2 regions of the Priestia sp. 53B2 genome follow, and region 2 is predicted to be linked to the other one. Evidence: riboswitches for the same ligand, from Rfam matches in the RefSeq annotation. Region 2 holds a riboswitch; the other holds the start of a gene.
The links. Region 2 has a riboswitch for glycine ahead of ACN6NE_RS12870 (amino acid permease). Riboswitches for the same ligand answer to the same signal wherever they lie in the genome.
Positions count from the first base shown of each region.

Region 1: linked by a shared signal. The riboswitch ahead of gcvT (glycine cleavage system aminomethyltransferase GcvT) and the one ahead of ACN6NE_RS12870 (amino acid permease) in region 2 are both predicted to bind glycine.

Region 1 covers NZ_JBLZXA010000008.1:708,437-720,818, reverse strand. The annotation lists gene ACN6NE_RS07075 (Spx/MgsR family RNA polymerase-binding regulatory protein) at 34-417, shown strand; gene comGA (competence type IV pilus ATPase ComGA) at 686-1,738, shown strand; gene comGB (competence type IV pilus assembly protein ComGB) at 1,729-2,775, shown strand; gene comGC (competence type IV pilus major pilin ComGC) at 2,790-3,101, shown strand; gene comGD (competence type IV pilus minor pilin ComGD) at 3,043-3,525, shown strand; gene ACN6NE_RS07050 (type II secretion system protein) at 3,509-3,847, shown strand; gene comGF (competence type IV pilus minor pilin ComGF) at 3,844-4,281, shown strand; gene comGG (competence type IV pilus minor pilin ComGG) at 4,271-4,645, shown strand; gene ACN6NE_RS07035 (YqzE family protein) at 4,689-4,874, shown strand; gene ACN6NE_RS07030 (YqhG family protein) at 4,899-5,723, opposite strand; gene ACN6NE_RS07025 (DEAD/DEAH box helicase) at 5,710-7,383, opposite strand; glycine riboswitch at 7,564-7,656, shown strand; gene gcvT (glycine cleavage system aminomethyltransferase GcvT) at 7,869-8,969, shown strand; gene gcvPA (aminomethyl-transferring glycine dehydrogenase subunit GcvPA) at 8,990-10,336, shown strand; gene gcvPB (aminomethyl-transferring glycine dehydrogenase subunit GcvPB) at 10,329-11,807, shown strand; gene ACN6NE_RS07005 (rhodanese-like domain-containing protein) at 11,852-12,235, opposite strand.
Region 2 covers NZ_JBLZXA010000015.1:126,699-139,080, reverse strand. The annotation lists gene ACN6NE_RS12895 (TIGR01777 family oxidoreductase) at 67-969, shown strand; gene ACN6NE_RS12890 (amidohydrolase) at 1,031-2,158, shown strand; gene ACN6NE_RS12885 (GNAT family N-acetyltransferase) at 2,414-2,974, shown strand; gene ACN6NE_RS12880 (YfhE family protein) at 3,076-3,192, shown strand; gene ACN6NE_RS12875 (PAS domain-containing sensor histidine kinase) at 3,617-5,758, opposite strand; gene ACN6NE_RS12870 (amino acid permease) at 6,091-7,443, opposite strand; glycine riboswitch at 7,602-7,682, opposite strand; partial or broken gene ACN6NE_RS12865 (FAD-binding oxidoreductase) at 7,882-9,231, opposite strand; gene rlmD (23S rRNA (uracil(1939)-C(5))-methyltransferase RlmD) at 9,569-10,954, opposite strand; gene pdaA (delta-lactam-biosynthetic de-N-acetylase) at 11,117-11,926, opposite strand; gene ACN6NE_RS12850 (fumarate hydratase) at 12,021-12,382, opposite strand, start outside.

The sequences.
Region 1 (12,382 bases), on a different contig from region 2:
ACAATCTATAACTAAAAAACGGGAGGGTTTCATATGGAAGAAATTAAATTTTATACGTACCCGAGCTGTACATCTTGTCGTAAAACGAAAAAGTGGCTAGTGAAGGAAGATGTAAATTTTAAAGAGCGTCATTTATTTAGAGAAACACCTACTCATAAAGAAATGCTTGAACTTCTTTCTATGACAACAGAAGGGATGGATGAACTTCTTGCTAAAAGAAGTCAAGAATATAAAAAGTTAAATGTTGATGTGGATAGCATGACACTATCAGAAGTGGTCAATCTATTAATTGAACATCCTCGTTTGCTTCGCCGACCAATTTTAACAGATGGCAAAAAGCTTGTAGTAGGCTATAACGAATCTGCTCTTAAAAATTTAGTCAAGAAAAAAACAAGTCTTGCTTCTCTAGTTGTGTAAGCGTACATGATGAAGAAGCTCAATTCAGTAAATAACGAATAAAACGACAGCGTAGAGTTTTACATCACGTTGTCTTTTTTTATGTAGTCGTTTAGAGGTGTACAGAAGTTGTACATCGTGTAGAAGGACTGAAGCCAAGAAAAGAAGCGTATACTAAAAAATTATAAAAAATGAAAAAAGAAGGAGGAAAATCTCGAAAAAGGTCGAAATTACTGTTTCTAGATGTTTTACCAAACATCTTTAATACAAATAAAGGAGTGATGATCGTTTGACCGAAATTGAACAGTTTGCTACTTACGTTATACGAGATGCATGTGAGTGCCGAAGTTCTGATGTGCATATTGTGCCCCGAAAGAAAGATGCTGTGATTCAGCTGCGAATTGACCAGGAGCTTATTTTAAAGAGGGTTATTTCAAAGGAAATGTCTGAACGGCTCATTTCGCATTTTAAATTTTTAGGGGGAATGGATATTGGCGAGCGCAGAAAACCTCAAAATGGTGCATTGACCACTTCCATTGATCACTATCAAGTAAATTTGCGTTTATCAACTCTTCCTACTTCTCATGATGAAAGTCTTGTTATTCGGCTTTTGCCTCATCAACAATCTACATCTCTCAAACATTTATCTCTTTTTCCTGAACACACTAAAAAGCTTATTTCTCTCTTGAAATTCTCTCATGGATTAATTATTTTTACCGGTCCTACAGGATCAGGTAAAACCACTACTCTATATACTCTTTTACACGAAGTAAAGCACCTTTTTAATCGAAATGTTATTACACTAGAAGATCCTATTGAAAAACCGAGTGAAACTGTGCTTCAAGTACAGGTAAATGAACGGGCGGGGATTACGTACACGACTGGTTTAAAAGCTATATTGCGCCATGACCCAGACATTATCATGGTGGGAGAAATAAGAGATAGTGAGACTGCCAAAATTGCTGTGAGAGCAGCGCTTACCGGACACTTGGTTTTGACAACGATGCATACTAAAGATACAAAAGGATCTTTGTACAGGCTGCTTGAGTTTGGCGTTAGCTTTCAAGAAATGGAACAGACTCTTGTAGCAGTAGCTGCACAGCGCCTTGTAGAAATTCGCTGTCCGCTGTGTTCCGGAAAGTGCCACCCCGCTTGTAAAAAAATGAGGAAGCATCGTCAGTCCAGCATATACGAATTGCTTTATGGCAAGGAACTTAGCGCAGTGATGAGAGAAGTGAAAGGAGAAAATGCGGATTATGATTATAAGACGCTCCGAGATGTGATTCTAAAAGGAATCGCGCTAGGCTATTTATATCCGCATTCGCTAGACGGATGGGGGTGAAGACAAATAGACAAAAAAGGTGGTCTCTTGCTCAGCAAGCAAAAATTCTTAAGCAGGTCTCTAAGCTTTTGGAAAAAGGCTACACTCTTTCTCAAGCTCTTTCGTTTTTGACGTTTCAAGTATCTAACAAAGAAAAAACGGATATTGAAAAATGTCTTGAGCAGTTAAAACGAGGAGAATCTTTGCACGATGCTTTTGTTAAACTTCAGTTTCACCGCGATATTTTAAGCTATTTATATTTTGCGGAACAGCATGGAAATCTTCAATTTGCTTTAAAAGAAAGCAGCTCAATGATTGAAGAAAAAGTAAGGCATCGTAAAAAATTTCAAAAACTTGTTCAATACCCCGTATTGCTACTGCTGTTTATTCTTTCCATTTTATTTGTTTTAAGTACGGTTTTACTTCCACAGTTTGAAGCTCTGTATTTATCCTTTGGAAACAAGCAGTCTTCGTTTATTCTCTTATTTATGCAGGCGATGTCGTTCTTTCCTTTTGTGTTACCTGCAGTCATCAGTATGCCAATCATCCTTTATTTGTTTTATGTGATTTATATTAAAAAATTGCCTCCAGTAGTTCAAATGCAGCTTTTTATGAGAGTTCCCGTTATCCGAACGTTCACACGGCTATTTAACTCGTACTTTTTTTCTGTTCATATGAGCAATTTACTAAATGGTGGTTTATCTATTTATGAATGCTTTGCTCTTTTTCAAAAGCAAGAGCATCATCCGTTTTTTCAAGTGGAAGCTTTTGCTTTTACAGATCAACTTTCCTCAGGAATGCGATTAGATCATATCGTTTCAGGTAAATCTCATTATGAAAAAGACTTGGCTCAAGTTATTGTGCATGGCCAGCAGAACGGTGAGCTTTCTCAAGAACTGTATGATTACAGTCTATTTATGATGGAAAGAATGGAACAGTTTATTTTTCGTATTTTAAAATATGTACAGCCGCTTACATTCTTATTCATCGGAATTGTCATTCTGCTTATGTATATGTCCGTTATGCTTCCGATGTTAGAAGTGATGTCGAGCTTGTAGAAAGGTGAAAGAATATGATTCTAAAAGGTGATAAAGGATTTACCCTTATTGAAATGCTCATTGTTATGCTCGTTATTACCGTGCTTTTGCTCATTATGATTCCAAATGTATTAAAGCATAATACGGTTATTAACAACAAAGGCTGCTCAGCTCTTGTCAAAACCGTAGAGGCTGAGGTACAAGTATACGAACTTGAAAATGGCGAAAAACCAAGTCTAGAAGAGCTTGAAGCAGGCGGCTACTTAAAAGAAGGCACCGTGTGTCCAAATGGTCAAGCCATTCAAGTTGACGGTACCGGAAAGGTTACAGCTAGTGGTTCTTCTTAAGCAAAAAGGATTTACCCTCATTGAGATGCTGATGGTTTTATTTATTGTGCAAGTGATGATGTTTTCCATTATTGTAGCCATTCGTCCGCTTGTGGAATATTACAAAATCACATTATTTTTGCGACAGCTGCAAAGCGACACGTTTTATGTGCAGCAGACAGCCATGAACCGAGAATCTCCAATTAAAATTAACTTCGCACCGAAGGAAACAGAATATATTGTTTCTGATTCTCGTGCCGTTCTTTATAAGCGCGCTTATGACTCCACCATTCATATCACGTTTGGAAGCGGCAATTCCACGATACAATACAACAAAAACGGCAATATTTCTCAAGCGAAGACCATTTTTATCAGCAATCAAAAATTTAAATATAAAGTTACTTTTCAAATAGGCAGAGGGCGTTTTTATGTGGACAAGATGTAAGGGTCAGCAGGGCTACACCTTGTTAGAAATGCTTGTTTCATTTAGCATGCTTTTACTCCTAACCGGTACAATTATTCCTTTGTATGTTCAGATGAAGGAAGCAGAAAAGAAGCAATATGTTTCGTATCAAGCTGATGCTATCTTGCACGAAGAGCTATTGAAATATAAATATGAAGAAGGATATAAACGGCGAGAAAAAATCGTAAAAGAAAACGTTGCGTTTTATCTGAAGTGGAACGGAGAAAGTGCTCAAAAGCTTTGTGTAGAATGGACAGATTCCGCTGAGAAAATGAAAAAGAAGTGTGATGTGATGTTGAAGTGAAAAGGGAAAAAGGCTTTACGCTTGTAGAGATGTTAGTCAGTTTTACTCTTTTTTTGATCATTGTTTCATTTTTTCCCATTATCATTCCGCTAGCTAAGCAAACATATAATCCGGATTTTAGTATGAATGAAATGGAGTGGGAAATTTTTGTGAATCAACTTGCTATGGAATATCGAGAAGCAAAAGAAGTGGGAATTCATGCGACTACGCTTACGTTGAAAATGGAAGATAATCAGATCATCACTTATGAACGCTACGAAGACAAGATAAGAAGACGAGTGGATGAAAGCGGTCATGAAGTTGTGCTGCAGCACATTAAGGATATTATGTATGAACAGCAAAAAGAAAGGCTGTTGATTCGTTCAACAGACGGTGTTAACAAAGTTAGAGAAGAAACCATTACGACGTTTTTGATGCTTGCTCATGAAACATAATGAGCAAGGATTTATTCTCCCGGTTGTTTTGGCATTTTGTGCGCTTTTTCTTCTGTTAGTAGCTCAGCAAACCACTTATTTTGTGACGAAAAGTTCATTTTATCAAGAAGTAGAGCAGAAAAATCGTCTGCAGCAACTTTTAGAAAACGCAGTTGTACATGTAAAAAAAGAAATAAAAGAACATAATACATCTCCATCTGCATCTTTAGTATTAGAAACTGGTACGGTTTCATACGAAGTAGTAAGTGAAGATGAACAGATGATTATTCTAAAAATAAAGTGTCAAACATTGCAAGGAAGAGCATTGACGGAAACGGCATATATTCAAAAAAAGGATCAGCACATTGTGAAGTGGACGGATTAAGTCTCTTTCTCTCCGGATATAATAGTGCTGAGGAGATGATTATATGAAAACGAATGATTATGTAAAATATATGACTCAGCAATTTGTACAATATATGGATCAGCCAAAAGAAGAGAGGAAAACGAAAAAGATTCAAAAAAAAGAAGAGCGAGCACCTTTTGCAAACAGATGGTTTGGAATGATTCCGCTGTCGTTTATGCTGTGGTATCGAAAGAAAAAAGAAAGATGAGCATATCATATGCTCATCTTTTTTTTAACCGGCTTGTGTTTTGTTAAATTGACGAGACATCGTTTCAGGCGATATGTAAAATAAGCCACCGTTTATAAACTTAAACAAGATAGTCGGCTCGTACAGTTCTTGAAGCGCTGTTTTTTCGGTCATATATATTTCTGGCAGCTCTTCTGCTGTTTCGTAAAAATGATCAAGAAGCGCTAAGTCTTCATACCATCTCTCCTGCGCTTTTTCAGCCCATTCAGTTGGCTGAGCTTTAACATAGTCAGTCACATATGATGTGAGTCGTGCGATGGCACTTTTAGGTTTAATAAAAGGTGAGAGAGTAAAGCAATAGTCTGAGATTTTAGATGACAAATTTTGATTAATGATTAATTCATGAAATGATTCAATAATCTGTCCATTGATTAAATTAATGCCAAGCGACAAGAGCTCATCTTTTTTACGATCGCATTTGTATGAGACTTTAATATTTAATGCAAGCCAAGGGTGTAAAGGCTGATTTGTTGGCTGAGCCGATGCAACTTGTTCATACAAGTGAATAAACCCGCCTAGTTTTTGAGTAGAAGCGAAAATTTGGTGCAGCCTAGGTGAACCGAAATGAATTCGTTCTCCTTGAACGGAATCGTCTTCAAATGCTGGGTCTGTAATGAAAGTGAGCGAAGCAGGAGTTGCTTCTCCTCCCGTCTTTTCAATATAGTGCCAATAAAATGGACGATTCATCAATTCTTTATCGAGTTCAATCGTTAATTGAACCGTCAGGTAAGAAGATGTTTCTGTGACAATAGAACAATTATTAGCTAGAAAATAACGCTTTAAAAATTGATGAATATCAGTTTGCTGCATGCTGATCCTCCTCGCTGTCTTCGTATTGAATAATAGACGTCAAGTTCTCCATTTTGATTTTTATTTCTCCTTCACTCCGTGAATGAAATAAAATATCCTGAATATGCTCTTCGATATTTTTCAAATCAAGCTTTGTTAAAATATCATCTAGCTCTCCAACAACTCGTTCAAAAAGGTTTATTTTTTCGTATAACAATTTTAAAATATGTTCTTCGACCGTATGTTGAATGGCTAAATTGTAAATGTGAACATCATGTTTTTGACCTAAACGATGGACCCTTCCAATTCGCTGTTCTAGACGCATTGGATTCCACGGTAGATCATAGTTAATGATATGATGACAAAACTGAAGATTGATTCCTTCTCCGCCTGCTTCAGTGGCAATAAATACTTGCGCGTGGCTTTCAAAAAGCTGCTTCATCCAGTCTTTTTTACCTCGCTTAAATCCGCCTCTAAAAGGTACAGAGGTAATTCCATGCTGTTTTAAATACCACTGTAAATACAGTTGAGTTGCTCTGTACTCAGTAAAAATAATGACTTTATCATCAATTTTCTGAACGAGCTCCAGCACTTTTTCTGCTTTTGCATTTTGCGGCACTTGCTGAAGTAGTTCCATTAACGGAGTAATCATATGTTCTGTTAATGCGCTGTTTGGATCTTCCTGACGTTCCAGCATGTTTTTTAATGTCATATACACCGCTTCACGGCTGCTGCAGGCCTCTCGCTGCAGGGTTAAAATTGAAAAAGCGCTTGAAGGGTGCAGTCCGTTTCCTTTAAAAGACGTAATTGCATCGTATAGCTCCCGTTCTTTTGGCGAGAATTCAACAGGAATGGTTTGAACAATTCGCTTCGTCCATTCGATACCCGTATCGTGGCGGCGATTTCGAATCATAACTTTGTTAACAAGCTCTTTTAAGTGTTCATCGTTTTGCAAAGAGCGTTTTTTAGCGGAAAATAATTTTTCGAAATAGTCTTTATTGCCGAGATGGCCAGGCTTTAAAAGAGAGACTAAGTTAAAAATTTCTTCAATTCGATTTTGAATCGGTGTTGCGGTTAGCAACAGACAAAATTTCTTTTTTAGACTTTGCACAAATTCATAGTTTTTTGTTTTGTTGTTTTTAAGTTTATGAGCTTCATCAATGATGATGAGGTCGTAGTCTTGTTCTAGCACAATTTCTCGATGAGGAGAACGTTTTGCTGTATCAATTGAAGACACAACGATGTCACACTGATCCCACACATATGATTTTCTTTGAGGGACTGCGGGAATATAAAATTTTTGATTCAATTCCATAGCCCACTGCGAAACAAGCGAAGCTGGAACTAAAATGAGAACTTTTTTAACAAGTCCGCGAATCATATATTCCTTCAAAATTAACCCTGCTTCAATCGTTTTCCCCAGTCCTACTTCATCTGCTAAAATGGCTTTCCCATTCATTGTTTCAACTACTTGTTTGGCTACTTCGAGCTGATGAGGAAGCGGCGTTAAATCGGCTAGATGTTTTGGGCTTTGCAGTCCTTCAAATTCTGAAATAAGCGTTTGGTCTTCTATTTCATAGGCAAGTTTATACAAATCCCACGCAGACCAAGGGCCGTCTTGCTCCAATTTAGTTGAGAAGGCCGCTTCCCATGTTTCATCGATGTTTAATTTCACTTTCATGATAAAAATGCTCCTTTGTAAAAAATTTTTATTGAACAAATGATAAGAATCAGGTAGGATAAAAATATATTTAGAAAATTTGAAAAAGAAAATAGATTAGCACTTTACAAATGATTGTGTGAATAAAGATAGATACATCTTTCAGTAGTATGCCCAACTTTACCAACTTTATAGAAGCGAATGACGACACGGGGAGAGACTACTTGAATGTAGCGCCGAAGGAGCAAGCAATAAAATTGTGAATCTCTCAGGCAAAAAGACTCTTGTTTGACGCAGCTCTGGAGAGTGTCTATGCGTTTATAGACCACCCACGAGGCAAACCTATTTATTTATAGGTAAACTTTCAGGTGAAAAGGACAGAGACTTCCTACTAAATACAGTAGGGGGTTTTCTGTCCTTTTTTGTTTGGATACATAGTGATCCCCACACTATTTGAAAACTCCCCGTTATGAAAAGTTTCACGTGAAAAAGAGGAGGACATGAATATGACAACAGAATTACACAAAACGCCGCTTTATGATACCTATCAAAAATATGGTGCCAAAACAATTGATTTTGGCGGATGGGCTCTTCCCGTTCAATTTTCTTCTATTAAAGAAGAGCATGAAGCTGTACGTACAAGGGCAGGCCTTTTTGATGTCTCTCATATGGGAGAAATTCTTGTAACAGGAGCTGATAGCTTAGCTTTTCTTCAGCACACGATGACAAATGACGTTTCTACCCTTGTAGATGGAAAAGCGCAGTATACGGCTATGTGTTACGAAGACGGAGGCACGGTAGATGATTTGCTGATTTATAAAAAAGCAGATCAAGAGTATTTGCTAGTCGTAAACGCTGCTAATATTCAAAAAGACTATGAGTGGCTGGTGTCTCACAAACAAGGAGATGTAACGCTCGTTAATCAATCTGATGAAACTGCGCAGCTAGCTTTACAAGGTCCTTTAGCAGAAAAAGTTTTACAAACTTTAACGAACGAAAATTTATCTTTATTAAAGCCATTTACATTTGCTGATGATGTAGAAGTAGCCAATGTAAAAGCTCTCGTTTCACGTACTGGGTACACCGGAGAAGATGGCTTTGAAATTTATTGTTCTTCAGCTGATGCCTCTCACTTGTGGACGGCTATTTTAGAAGCAGGCAGTGATGAAGGTGTGTTGCCTTGCGGATTAGGAGCTCGCGATACGCTTCGTTTTGAAGCTACTTTGGCTTTATATGGCCAAGAGCTTTCAAAAGATATTACGCCCATTGAAGCTCGAATTGGATTTGCAGTGAAAACGAACAAAGACAGCTTTATTGGAAAAGAAGTGCTAAAAGAACAGCGTGAAAGCGGAGCATCCCGTAAGTTAGTGGGAATTGAAATGATTGATAAAGGTATACCACGACACGGTTACGAAGTATTTGCAGGTGAAGAGCAAATTGGGTTTGTGACAACAGGGACACAGTCACCTACACTAAAGAAAAACATCGGTTTAGCGCTATTATCTGCAGAGTATTCAGAGCTTGGTCAAGAAGTGGAAGTGCAGGTTCGAAAAAAACGCTTAAAAGCAAAAGTGGTTTCAACACCTTTTTATAAACGTTCAAAGTAAGCTTTGGGGAGGAATTTAACATGTTACATCGCTATTTACCAATGACAGAACAAGATCAGCAGCAAATGTTAGCAGCAATTGGTGTTTCATCTGTTGATGATTTATTTTCAGATATTCCGCAGCGCGTTCGTTTTCAAGGAGAATACAATATTAAAAAAGCGGCTTCAGAGCCTCAGCTGTTAAAAGAATTAAATAGTATGGCTGCTAAAAATGCTCATTTAAAAGACTATGCTTCTTTTTTAGGAGCAGGAGTTTACGATCATTACATGCCGGTTATTGTTGATCATGTTATTTCTCGTTCGGAATTTTATACGGCTTATACTCCGTATCAACCAGAAATTTCTCAAGGAGAACTTCAGGCCATCTTTGAATTTCAAACGATGATTTGTGAGTTAACGGGGATGGACGTGGCTAATTCTTCTATGTATGACGGAGGAACTGCTTTAGCAGAAGCTGCTATGCTCAGTGCGGGTCAAACAAAAAAGAAAAAAGTACTTGTCTCTGCGGCTGTTCACCCTGAGTCAAAAGATGTTTTAAAAACGTATGCGAAGGGTCAATACATTGAAGTGGTAGAAATCCCTGCAGCAGACGGAGTAACAGATATGATTGCATTAGAAAAAGAGATGGGAAGTGACGTGGCAGCTGTTATTGTCCAATACCCCAATTTCTACGGACAAATCGAGCCGTTAAAAGAAATTGAAGAAATTACTCATCAAGAAAAATGCATGTTTGTGGTTTCAAGTAATCCTTTATCGTTAGGTTTACTTACGCCTCCTGGAGAATTCGGAGCTGATATTGTCATCGGAGATGCACAGCCATTTGGTATTCCGAGTCAATTTGGAGGCCCGCACTGCGGATACTTTGCAACTACGTCTAAGCTTATGCGAAAAATTCCAGGGCGATTAGTAGGGCAAACGGTAGATGAAAACGGTAAGCGAGGGTTTGTTTTAACCCTTCAAGCGCGTGAACAGCATATACGCCGCGATAAAGCGACGTCTAACATTTGTTCAAATCAAGCGTTAAATGCTTTAGCGGCATCAGTTGCAATGACAGCTTTAGGCAAGCAAGGTGTAAAAGAAATGGCGCTGCAAAACTTATCAAAAACGCATTATGCATATGAAGTGTTAAAGGCAAAAGGGGTAAATGTAGCATTTGAAGGACCGTTTTTTAACGAATTAGTCGTGAGGCTTCCTGTTTCTGTAACAGAAGCAAACAATCATTTATTAGCATCAAAAATAATTGGCGGTTATGATCTTAGCCGTGATAACCAAGCGCTTGAAAATCACATGCTGCTTGCTTTTACAGAGCTCCGTACAAAAGAGGAAATTGACCAACTTGTAAATGAATTGGGGGATCTTCATGCTTAATCAAAATCAATCACTTATTTTTGAAAGCAGTAAAGAAGGGCGAATCGGCTATTCATTGCCAGAGTTAGATGTGCCGCAAGTAAATGCTGAAGAACTGCTTGGAAAAGCGTATGTGCGTACCAAAGCTCCTGAGCTTCCTGAAGTATCAGAACTCGATATTATGCGTCATTACACCGCGCTTTCAAAACGAAATCACGGAGTGGACTCAGGGTTTTATCCGCTTGGTTCATGTACGATGAAATATAATCCAAAAGTGAATGAACAAGCAGCACGCATTGCTGGATTTGCGCATATTCATCCGCTTCAAGATGAGCAAACGGTTCAAGGTGCTCTCGAACTTTTATATGATTTACAAGAGCATTTAACAGAAATTACAGGAATGGATGAAGTAACACTTCAGCCAGCAGCAGGTGCTCACGGCGAGTGGACCGGGCTTATGATGATTCGTGCCTATCATGAAGCAAATGGTGAGACGCAGCGAACAAAAGTCATTGTTCCAGACTCAGCTCACGGAACGAACCCGGCTTCGGCAACAGTTGCGGGATTTGAAACGGTAACGGTAAAATCAAACGAACATGGTTTAGTGGACTTAGAGGATTTACGCCGCGTAGTAGGAGAAGATACAGCCGCTTTAATGTTAACAAACCCAAATACGCTAGGGTTATTTGAAGAAGATATTTTAGAAATGGCTGAAATTGTTCACGCAGCAGGTGGAAAGCTTTATTATGATGGTGCAAATTTAAACGCAGTATTAAGTAAAGCTCGCCCTGGAGATATGGGGTTTGACGTTGTGCATTTAAACCTTCATAAAACGTTTACAGGGCCTCATGGAGGAGGCGGTCCTGGTTCTGGTCCGGTAGGGGTAAAAGCAGATTTAATTCCGTATTTGCCTAAACCAGTGCTTGTGAAAACAGAACAAAGCTATCATTTTGACTATAACCGTCCTCAGTCAATTGGACGCGTAAAGCCGTTTTACGGCAACTTCGGTATCAACGTTCGCGCTTATACGTATATTCGTTCAATGGGTCCAGACGGCTTAAAAGCCGTGACGGAAAACGCTGTGCTAAATGCCAACTATATGATGCGTCGTTTAGCAGAACACTATGAGCTTCCGTTTGACCGTCACTGTAAGCACGAATTTGTTTTATCAGGAAAACGTCAGAAAAAGCTTGGCGTGCGCACATTGGATATTGCGAAACGACTGCTTGATTTTGGCTATCATCCGCCGACTATCTACTTCCCGCTTATCGTAGAAGAGTGCATGATGATCGAACCAACGGAAACGGAGTCGAAAGAAACGCTAGATGCGTTTATCGATGCGATGATTCAAATTGCAAAAGAAGCAGAAGAAACGCCTGAAGTCGTACAGGAAGCTCCGCATACAACGGTTGTGAAGCGCCTTGATGAAACGCTGGCAGCGAGAAAGCCAGTTCTTCGCTATCAGAAAGAACAGGCTGTTCAAAACGTCTAACAAAAAACCTCGCCCAAAGGCGAGGTTTTTCTATATACATACCCTTATTTTTTCTTTTTTACTTTACCGTTCCACATTTTGAAGCCGCCTTTTAAATCATAGATTTCTTGAACACCGTGGCGACGAAGCATTTGTGCTGCACGTCCTGTGCGCATTCCGCTTTGACAATAGATGTAGACAGGCTGATCGGGACGAAATTCTTTAATGCGCATACGGAACTGTGAAAGAGGAATATTTCGTGCGCCTAAAATATGTCCGTTTTCAAATTCATTCGGTTCACGAATATCAACTAGCTGTGCCTTGCGGTAGCCGCTGCGGAATTCTTCCTCAGTTAACGTTTTCATAATGCGACGTTGGTAAAAGAACATAACGACAGAGTATATGATGATTACTCCAAGTAAAATGAGTACTGCTGTAATTGCTGACATGCTGATTCTTCCTTTCTTCGACAAAATCCATACTCTTATTATATAAGTGAATGAAATTAGAAGTAAAGCGATTTTGCCTTGAATCTAGCGGATTTCTTCCCGGAAATGAAAAAACTACCACATTTGAATTCACAGTTTTATGTTGCT
Region 2 (12,382 bases):
ATGGCTGAAGAACCGCCAAACGTATCATACACATTTTTATTTATCTCAATAAAGGAGGAAATTCGTATGAAAATTGTTATTGCTGGAGGAACTGGATTCGTAGGTAAAGCTTTAACAAAACATTTTTTAACACAAAAACATTATGTATATATTTTAACACGCAATGCAGATAAAGCTGCAAGAGATCCGAAACTTAAATATGTAGAGTGGATGCAAGAAAACAGCCAACCTGAAGAGCATGTAGAAGGAGCAGACGTTTTTATCAATTTAGCTGGCGTTTCACTTAACAGCGGCCGCTGGACGGACGAGCGCAAAAAAGCCATTGTGGAAAGTCGCCTTTCTTCTACTCAAGAAATCCTTCGTATTATGGCTGCCTTACCCGAAAAACCGTCCCTTTATGTAAATGCAAGCGCAGTTGGTTATTACGGGACATCAACTACAGAAACGTTCACAGAAGCTTCTCCATCCATCGGCACAGATTTTTTAGCTGAAACGGTAAAAAAATGGGAAAAGGAAGCGCTAAAAGCGATGGAACTCAATATTCGTACTGTTTTAACAAGGTTCGGCGTTATATTAGGCAAAGATGGCGGGGCACTCCCTTCTACTGCCCTTCCTTATAAATTATTTGCAGGAGGAACAGTTGGTTCGGGAGAGCAGTGGATGTCTTGGGTGCATCTTCAAGACGTCGTCAAAATTATTGATTATTGTATTCATACCGAACAAATAGAAGGACCTGTTAATGTAACTGCCCCAAACCCCGTTCAAATGAAAGAGTTTGGAAAGACGATTGGCAAAGTGTTAAATCGCCCTCACTGGATGCCCGTACCTAGCTTTGGCCTTCAGCTGCTGATGGGAGAAATGAGTATGATTATTTTGAAAGGACAGCGTGTTTTACCTGAAAAATTGATTCAACAGAATTACATTTTTACATATACTGTATTAGAAGATGCATTGCGAGATTTACTCTAGTTATTTTCTGATATTTACCTAAAACAGGTAACTAAGCTGCCGATAGATAGGAGCATCCTTTATGAAAACCATTCTCTTGAAAAATGCAACGCTCTATCCTATTACGTCAAAACCTATTTATAATAGTGATGTGCTCATTCAAGATGGAAAAATTGTTTTAATTGGGCCAAACTTGCAGCCTCCTCTTCAAGTAGAAGTCATTGACTGCAAACAGCGCTACTTATTCCCTGGATTTATTGATGTTCATACACATCTAGGACTATATGATGAAGGAACCGGCTGGGCCGGAAATGATGCTAACGAAACAATCGAGCCTATGACTCCCCATATACGAGCTTTTGACAGCGTACATCCTTTAGATCCTGGGTTTAAAGATGCCATTGAAGCGGGTATTACGTCTGTACACATTATGCCTGGAAGTGCAAATGTGATCGGAGGTACAACGTCCGTTATTAAAACAGCCGGAACAAGTATTTCTCAAATGTTGATTCAAGAGACAGCTGGACTTAAGATTGCGCTAGGAGAAAATCCAAAACGAATCCACAGCCATGGCAATAAAGAATCCATTACACGAATGGGTATTATGGGGATGCTGAGAGAAGCCTTTTATCATGCAAAAAGCAGTGACAATAAAGATGATTTGCGAATCAAACCGCTCATTCAAGCACTGAATAGAGAGATTCCCGTTCGAATTCATGCTCACCGAGCCGATGATATTCTATCAGCTCTGCGCTTAGCAGATGAATTTAATTTAGACGTTCGTATTGAACACTGTACAGAAGGTCACTTAATTGCTAAAGAGCTAGGTGGAAGAAACTTAAAAGTAAGCGTGGGACCAACTTTAACACGCCGCTCAAAGGTTGAATTGAAAAATAAAACGTGGAAAACCTATCAAGCTCTCTGCAACGAAGGAGTAGAAGTTTCCATTACAACAGACCACCCTTATACGCCCATTCAGTACTTAAATATTTGTGCATCCATTGCCGTACGTGAAGGACTCGAAGAACAAAAAGCATTAGAAGGCATCACGATTGCTGCTGCTCGGAATCTCCGTATTGATCAACGAATCGGCAGTATCGAAGCTGGAAAAGACGCTGATTTAGTGCTATGGAGCCATCATCCCTTTCACTACTTAGCAAAGCCCCTTTTCACCATGATAGATGGTAAAATATTATTTAAAAAAAATTAACATTTTACCTATTTTCTTTTTTAATTTTTTTTAGTATGATACGTTTAGAAGCATGTGAATTTCACAAAAGCATAAACATCACACGTTGACTTTTTATGTTTGTTGACTTGTAATGGGAAGGCAAATGGTGCGCCACCAGGTAACTGGTTCTAGTGGGTTCGATTCCCACCCCGAAATTTTTTTAATTATTAAAAAATTTCGAGGGTGGGGACTTGATTGGAGTCTGTATATACCCTCGATCAGGAGGGAAAAGTTATGTTAAAAAAACGTGACCTAAATGACTGTCAATCTCTATACGAACTCATGGTACATCCTGATGTCTTCCCTTTTGTTCGTCATAAAGCCCATTCCTATGAAGAATTTTTATTTGTGACTAAACAAACGATGGAAGCAGAAGATCATGGAGAAATTATTTCTCGCACGATTTTAGACGAATGGGGTAACCCTATCGGCACCATTAATTTATTTGATGTACAGGACCAAGCTGGTTTTTTAGGCACTTGGCTTGGCAAACCGTTTCATGGAAAAGGATATAATCAAATTGCAAAAGAAGCGTTCTTTAATGAACTGTTCTTTGAGTTAAATATAGAGCGAATTTTTATGCGAATTCGCAAAATTAATATTAGGTCTATTAAGGCTGCAGAAAAACTGCCTTATGCAGTACTTGCGAATGAAACACACAAAGCTTTATACGATGAAATTAATCAACATGAAGACGTATATGATTTATACGAAATTCCAAAAGACTTGTATACATTATACTACTTGCGTCACGAACAAGACGTTCAAGAAGATCACCAGCTTAAAGAAGCATAAGAGTCTCTCCGTGTAACGGAGAGCTTTTTTTATGATTAAAAACGAGAGATTCTGGAAAAAATAAGTAGCATGATCGAAAAACGTTAATTGGAGGTTTTTTTATGTCTGAAAAAAAACGAAAAGAAAACGCAAAAAATACGTTAAGTAGCGCTCAAGAAATCTATTACGGCCGCGAGTTTAAAAAAGCAGACCGTGCAGGCGGCTACACGAAAAAATAAGTGAGGCAAAACATCTCTATCCAACGCTTGATCATCCCAACGTCCTTTCTGTACAGTTTGTATCGGAAGGACGTTTTTATATTATGTAAAAATAATAACACGAAGATTTCAAGCGTATGATTTACGTTTTTTTAATACTCTACTATATCCACAAAGTTTACCCACAATTATGTGGATAATGTGTATAACTTTATTTAATATGCATATTACCGCTTTCATAACTTGAAATAACAGTGGGTAATTTTTATGTAAATTTTCTGAAAAAATGTGAATAGTGTGGATAAAGTTGTGAATATCCTATATAATTCAGCAGTTAGCTTCTTGTTAACCTGTGGATATCTTCTTTAGCACTTTCATTTATTTTAGTACCATCAACGCTTTTGATATATTATAAGTATAATAATAAAAGGTAGGGGAAATTCCCCTACTTTTTTATGATTGGAAACAATATATCCACACTTGTTCCTTTATCTAACTGACTAGAAAACGTCATCTGCGCGTGGTGAGCTTTAATAATCCGATAGCTGACCATCAGTCCTAAACCTGTACCTTTTTCTTTTGTACTATAAAAAGGCTCGCCTATCTTCGCTAACCGTTCAGGAGGAATACCCTGTCCTTCATCAGCAAGCTGCAGCCAAAGGTGGTTTTCTTTTACTTTAATCGTAATATGAATAGCTCCTCCTTCAGGCATTGCTTCGATAGAATTTTTAATAATATTAATAAATACTTGTTTTAACTGATTTTTATCTCCATACACCTTTGGTAACTGGTCGTCTCTTTCAAATATGAAAGCTACTTCCTTTTCTACTGCTTCAGGTTCAAGAAGTGAGCACACTTCTTGAACAAGCGCTTGCATATTCAAAGATTCAACCTTCATTACCTGAGGTTTTCCTAACATCAAAAATTCTTCTACGATTCCATTCATTCGTTCTAATTCAGTTTCCATGATATCTATATACAAAGCATCTTTAGGATGTTGTTCTTTTAATAAGTGAACAAAACCTTTTAAAGAAGTTAAAGGATTTTTGATTTCATGAGCCACTCCAGCTGCAAGTTCTCCTACCACGGCAAGCTTCTCAGAAGTTCTAAGCTTCTCTTCTGCCTTTTTACGCTCCGTAATATCCGTGGATACGCACAGCATTTGAATCACTTCCTGTTTTTCATTCATAATAGGAAGTTTTGCTGTTTCGACCCAGCGCCGGTTTCCTTTCGAATCTTTAAACTGTTCTTCTAATATCACCCCTTTTTGGGTACAGTTTGAAAACGCCCCTTTATATAAAAGATCTGATCGAAGGTTGAACTGATATTTATCAATTGATTGTCCAATTAAGTCATCAGATTTTTCACCTAAGAGCATCGCAAAAGATTCATTAACGAGAATGAATTCCCTTTTTTGATTGATAGCATAAATATAGCTTGGATTAATGTCAATAACTTGTCTTAAAAACATTTTTTGTTCCTGCAGCTGATTTTCTTTTTGCTGTAAATTTGCTTTAGAATGACGTATATAGCTAATCATTTCATTAAACTGTTTAGATAAAATACCGATTTCGCCCCGCTCAATTTCTCGTTCCGGAATTTTTTGATTAAAATTCCCGCGCGCTACTTGTCCCGCCAATTCATATAGTTTATGAATAGGATTCACAATTTGCCTTGCATATAACGCAGTAAAAAAAGAAAGCAGTAAAATCGTAACGCCTGAAACGATCCAAAGCGTTTTTTCAAACATTTCATAAGGCCTGTAAATTTCTTCAACGGGTAATTCAGCGACAATTCCCCAATCCAAAACAGGAATATATTCGAAAGACGCAAAGAAATACTTACCTTCGGTGTTCACAACGCGCTGATATCCTGATTTATGATTCATCGTTTTCTGAACGATTTCATTTTTCTTAGCATTTTCACCGATTCTCTGTTTCTCTGGGTGAGAAATAATTCTACCATTGCGGTCTACAATAAATGTATAGCCGTTCTCTCCTATATCAAACGTTTGAAAGATGGATTGAAAACTTTTATTTTCTTCAATTCGCAGCGCTAAATTTATGACTTTTTTTACATTTTGCTGCCCATCCAAAATAGGAATCGCCATCACCACAATGTAGTGCTTTGTATCTGCTGAAACGACATCGCTTAAATATATTTTTTTGGTTCGCAGCGCTTCTTGAAAATATTTTCTTTTACTTAAGTTCACATGTTTCATATTTTTTAAATCATTCGGGTAATAATGCTCAACATACCCTTTTACATTAAAAATGGTTCCGCTATCGATATACGGTGAAATATTAACTATTTTCTGCAATTCTTTGTCTATTTCTTGCTCATCATCCGATAAAAAAATAGGATCTTGCTGTACCTCGTCGCCTAGGCTCCAAATATCTTTAATAACGACATTAATTTGCTCTTTCATTCTCTTGACGGTTTTATCAGTTACCTGTCGATATTGATCTTGAGAAATATTAGGCAGCATCACTCTTGAAACAATAAACATTAGCGTCAGTACGGTACAAATAAGAAGCACATTAATCGTGAAGATTTTCCAAAACGTATGAGATTTAAACCATTTCATGTTTGTTCACCTTAATCTAATGAAGTCTACCTCCATTGTACTGCAAAATGAAAACTTTTCCATATAAATGATAGAATTCCATCTTTAGACACAGAAGAAAAGCAATTTGTTCTACATCCCTATCAGAAAACTATGAGCTTTCTCACTGTGTTTTCTGTTAGAACAAATTTTTAGTTTTCTTCTATAAACTTTGCTTCCTGCATTTTATTCATGCAGTAGAAATCAATTATTTATCCTCCACTAAAAAGACCTCATCACGGAGTGATGAGGTCAGAAATTTACTATATTCTTTTATAAAAAATCATGTTTATTCCCTGCTGATTTTCTAGCTTTTAAAGATTTATTTTCTTTTTCCTTCTAGTCCAGTAAAAAATAAATAAGAGAATAAACCAAACGGGCGTCAACAATAAGGCTGGGCGCGTCGCGTCAGAAAACAGCATAATAACAAGAATCACCGCAAACAAAGCTAGCACAACATAGTTTATAAATGGTGTTAACGGTGCTTTGAATGCTGATGCTGCATGCAGCTGCGGACGCGTCTTTTTATACCTTAGATGGCAAATAAGAATGACACTCCACACCCAAATAAAACAAATAGCGCTAATGGTCGTGACGATGCCGAAAGCTTGGTCTGGTATAAGTTTGCTTAAAAGAGCTCCCGCTGAGATGACCAGCGTAGATACAAACAATCCGTTGCTTGGTACGTGGTTTTTGTTCAGTTTTGCAAACTTAGATGGCCCTTGGTCATTTTTACTTAAATTATATAAGATACGGCTTGTTGAAAACATTCCGCTATTACAAGCAGAAGCGGCTGAAGTTAATACAACAAAATTAATAATTCCAGCAGCAAGCGGAATTCCGACTAAACTAAAGGTTTTAACAAATGGGCTTTCTGCTGCATTTAATTCCATCCACGGGTTAATAAATAAGAGGACGATAAGCGCTCCAACATAGAAAAATAAGATTCGCAGCGGAATTTTATTAATGGCCGATGGAATATTTTTTTGGGGATTCGATGTTTCTGCTGCCGATACCCCTACCAATTCAACCCCCACGTATGCGAATATAACCATTTGGAATGAAAGTAAGAAACCTGAAACCCCATTTGGAAACAGTCCTCCGTGATTCCAAAGGTTTTGAACAGTAACGGATCCCGCGTCTGTTTTAAATCCCATTACCAGCAAAATAACGCCAATAATAATTAATGCAAGAATCGTAATAACCTTTATTAAAGCAAACCAAAACTCTAATTCTCCAAATAATTTTACGGTTAATAAGTTAAGCCCTAATAAAATGATTACACAAATAAGTGCGGGAATCCACTGAGGAATATTGAACCAATATTTCACATATACGCCAACTGCAATCACATCAGCCATAGCTGTCATAATCCAGCAAAACCAGTAGGTCCACCCCGTTACAAATGACGCCCATGGTCCAAGATACTCTTCAGCAATATCAGTTAACGATTGATAACCTGCTTTAGACAGCAGTAGTTCTCCTAGCGCTCTCATCACAAAGAAAAGCGCAATACCAACAATTAAATAAGCAAAGATGATAGAGGGACCCGCAAGCTGTATTGCTTTACCAGAACCTAAAAACAAGCCCGTACCAATGGTTCCCCCAATCGCGATTAGCTGAACATGACGATTGGATAAATCCCTCTTTAATTCTCGTTGTTCCAACTCTAACTCCTCCTAACAATAAAACCTTTGATGCGATCGTGCGGACTACAAATAAAGTCCAATAAAAAAAGAGATTGGATGCGCTCCAATCTCATGGTCATAAGAATAACAAATATTAAGGTACATGCTACTAATTAGTAACATGCCAAATAAATATCCGGTACTCTTCTGTCCTTTTGCCTGAGATTGTGAACCCTTCGGCGTCGCGAAACTATCGCGATCTCTCCAGAAGCTGCTCCTGCTATAGTGTGATCCATAGCAATCATAGCTTTCTACGTATTAAATTTTTCAATCAATAGAATGACTGTCGAATAGTTGTTTATTCTAATACCAGTTGGATGCTTTGTCAACAGGAAAGATTACTTTCATTTATTTACCTTCTTCGAAAGAATGTAATCGAACAATTTCAATCGTCAACTTAGTATCCTTTTCCTTACGCTACCTGAGTCCTTGCGGGAACCTGAACACATTAAACGGATCGTAATTTTTGTTCACTCTTTCTAATCTCTCTTCGTTGTCTCCAAAATACTCACCCTCGTAGTTTCTAAGGTTGCTGATAGGAAAATTCACATAGGAACCTACCGTAATACTTTTAATATATTCAAATCGCTTGCGAAGCCAATCTCTGTTTGCTCTTGCAAATACATCTTCTGTCCATACAGACTGAAACCCCATAGTATATTTGGCGTTTCTGTAGAAAAAAGCCGTTTCTCTTTTACCAACACGGCGAATTTCTCCTCCTAGTGCATAAAAAGAAATCGCGGCATAAACGGACCCTTCTGCCGGACGCTGTATCAGCTCTGCAAGATTTTCAAGCTCAACACGTGAATAGCTCCTGTGCACAAATCTTCCCGTTGACTTAAATTTTTCAGACGGAGGATAGGTTGCTTCTATTTTTTTTACCGCTTCAAGAAAAGATAATGATTCCAGCTCGACTTGAAACCCTTCCACTTCTGCAAAAGTCTGCAAAATCTTCCGAGCTCCTTCTGGGGAGCCGTAAAAGAAGCCGTTCGCAAATATACCTAAACCTTCTCCTTCTGCATTATAAAAGCTTGCAATTAGCGTCATACGTTTGTCCAGTTCGGGCAGCCAGTTTTGCCATATATTCATCACTTGTGCCTGCTTCGCCTTTGTAGTACCTACATAAAAGAACCGAACGAGCGTCACAGAGCTGTTCGTTGGCTTTGGAAGCTGAAACGTCATGCTTACTACAATGCCAAAGTTACCGCCACCGGCACCGCGGCATGCCCAAAAAAGATCAGCGTTACACGATTTGTTTGCTTTGATGAGCTTTCCTTCATAATTGACTAGCTCTAGCTCTATCAAGCTGTCACAGCCTAATCCGTAAAGCCTGCTCGAAAGTCCCCAGCCTCCACCAAGCGTAAAGCCAGATACCCCAACAGTCGGACACGTTCCTCCTGGAAACACATATCCGTTCGAAGCGATGAAATCATACACTTCCGTATTTTTTGCTCCCGCTTCCATCTTTAAAATGTTCCGTTTTTTATCCAATTTCAACCCATTTAATCGACTAATATCAATGACTAATACACAGTCACCCGTAGAATATCCTTCATAATGATGACCGCCAGATCGAATACGAATATCAACACAATGCTTGCGCGCCCAGCGGATCGCATTCACAACATCCTGCTTTTTTTCACAGTATACAATCATAAGCGGAAATTTATTAACAGCACGATTCTATTCCTGACGAGCTTCCTCATAAACCGAATCTTTTGGCGTTACCACTTCACCCGTAAGCCCTTTTAAAAACATTGAGTCCATTTGACCTATGCCCCTTTGTACATACTTTTTATTAATTTTATTAATATAGTATTATCGATGTGGTTAAAGGTTTGGGTTTTGGAATAGAATTTGCGTTTATTATTTGTATAAAACACGTCATTATAGTTTGTTTTAAGGGAATTAATCCTCTGATGTAATTTCTCTTTAGCTATGTAACACTTTCCAAGACTAGACTTTATGGAAATTTTATATGACTATACTAAGATATTTTATACTAAAAGAACAGATGTTGAATTTTAACAATTTTATCCATTAATAAGAGTCCAGCTCAAAGAAAAAAGAGCAGAATCAAATCTGCCCTTTACTCTTTTTCTATTCATTTCTTTAATGTCAAACTTACCACATTCTCCACATGCGCTGTATGAGGGAACATATCCACAGGCTGAATGTAATCAACATGATAAGCCTTCGACAGCTGCTGCACATCTTTGGCTAATGTGGATGGATTACAAGAAACGTAAACCACTTTCTTTGGCTTCACTTGTAAAATCGTTTTTAGAAGCTTGTCATCACAGCCTGTTCGCGGCGGGTCAACGACGATAACTTCTGGCTTCCAGCCTTCTTTTACCCACTTCGGCATCCACTTTTCAGCTGGACCCGTCACATATGTGGCATGCTCAAATCCATGATCTTTGGCATTTTTTCTCGCGTCTACAATCGATTCTTCAATCGTATCCATTCCGCGAATTTCTTTGGCATCTTTAGCAAGCCATAAGCCAATTGTACCTACTCCGCAGTAAGCATCTACAATTTTTTCATTTCCTGTTAGCGCAGCTGCTTTTTTTACTTCATCATATAGCTTCACTGTTTGAAGAGGATTCAACTGGAAAAATGCACGCGCTGAAAGTTCGAACGAGATATCTCCTAACGTTTCTTGAATCACCGACTTTCCAGCGAGTGTAAACGTTTCGTCTCCAAAAATAAGCGATGTTTTTTGGCCGTTTACGTTTTGTACGAGCGATTTCACTTCCGGTAGGCGGCGCTGAATTTCTTTAATCAGCAGCTCTTTTTTCGGAATTTCTTGTTTAGCCGTGATCAAGACAATTTGCACTTCATCCGTTTCAAATCCTACTCGAGATACGATGGTACGTACAATACCACGGCGTTTGCGTTCATTGTAGATAGGAATTTGAAGATCTTGTAAAATTCGTTTTATTTCTTTTGTCACGTGATTCGTGGCTCCATGCTGAATAGGACAGTTTTCAATGTCAATCAGTCGATGAGAATTCAGCCCATACAAACCAGCGATAACTTTTTGTTTATCTAAACCTACTTGGAACTGTGATTTATTACGATAGCCCCAAGGATCTTCCATGCCAATTGTTTGGCGTGTTTTTTCCTCTACTTTTTTTAATGAACTGTGACGTTCGAACGCTTGCAGAACAATATCGCGCTTAGATTCTAGCTGACCTTCATAGGATAAGTGCTGAAGCTGACAACCTCCGCACTGTTCGTAAATAGGACAGGGCGCATCTACACGATGAGGAGATTTTTTGCGAATTCGCTTGATTTTCCCTTCCGCAAACTTATGCTGAACATTTGTTGCTTCTACAACCACTTCTTCATTTGGTAATGCTCCCGGCACGAAGACGACTTGGCGCTTAAAATATCCTACGCCTTCTCCATTAATACCGAGTCTTTTTATCGTCAACGGAAATGTTTGTCCTTTTTGAACTTTCATTTCAGTTTTTGGTTTATTCATGAGACCAACTCCGATTAGTTTAAATTCTTTATATAGTTATTAACGGTCTTTAGCTGCTTAAAACCTTTTAGACCGTATCGCTTTAAAAAAGACATCAACGCATATTATAACACTTCAACAGCAAAAAACCGACAGGAGAAACATTCCCATCGGTTTTTATCTCTATTTTGTTTTAGAAGGACTTTTCTTCATTTGTTTGCGTTCATTCATTAAATCATCAATACTTTTAAACGTATAGCCCTGCTTTTTTAAATCTACAATCGCTTGATCTAACGCATCTGCGTTATCCTTTGAAACGGTATGCAGAAGCATGATCGCACCTGGATGTATTTGAGCTATCATATTGTCGTATGAGTAGCGCCAGCCTTTTTGTTCATTCACTTTCCAGTCAACGAATGCAAGTGACCAAAATACATTCGTATAGCCCTCTTGCTTTGAAAGAGCTAGCGTTCGTTCACTAAATACACCTCTAGGTGAGCGAAGATACTTCATTTCATCACGACCAGTAATATTCTTGTATTCATCTTTTACTTTTTGCAATTCCTCTTTAAAACGTGCGTCATCCACTTGAGTTAAGTCAGGGTGATGCCACGAATGATTCCCGACAATATGCCCTTCTTTTACCATTCGCTTAATAAGGTTAGGCTCTTCTTTTAAATAATGTCCTGTTACAAAAAACGTCGCAGGAACCTTTCTTTTTTTGAGCACGTCTAATACCTGCGGTGTATAGCCATTTTCATAACCGTTATCAAACGTTAAATAAATATTTTTTTTATTTGTATCTCCGAGGTAAAAAGCATCATACTTAGCAAGAATTTGTTCATAAGCTGTACCTGCGGATGCGGGCTTGTGATTTTTACTTTTTTGAAATCCCCAGCTGATCGGAGTGTTTGGATACATTTGTGCTTCAACAGATGCTATGCCTGTTGACATCACGAATAAAAAAACGAGAAAAAAGGTGAACCGGCGCATAAGAAGCTCCTTTCGGAAGTCATTTTAAGCTTAGTATCCACTCAATTTTCTCGTTCATGAACGTTACTTTTTACCATACGTTCCGGACGTATTTTTATTTAAATACCGGTTCTTTAAATTGCTCAAGCTTTTCAAATGAAGACTTGTCTACATCTGCATGCAAGCTGTTTCCGTGTGAATCCATCGTCACTACAGCTGTAAAGCCTTCTACTTTTAAATGCCACATTGCTTCAGGAATACCAAACTGCATCAAATCAACGCCTTCTACGCTCTTGATACAATCAGCATAGTACTGTGCAGCTCCTCCGATCGCATTTAAGTATACACCGCCATGCTCTTGAAGAGCAGCAAGCGTTTTAGGACCCATACCGCCTTTACCGATAACCGCGCGGATACCAAATTTCTTCATAATATCTCCTTGGTAGGGTTCTTCACGGATACTTGTTGTTGGTCCTG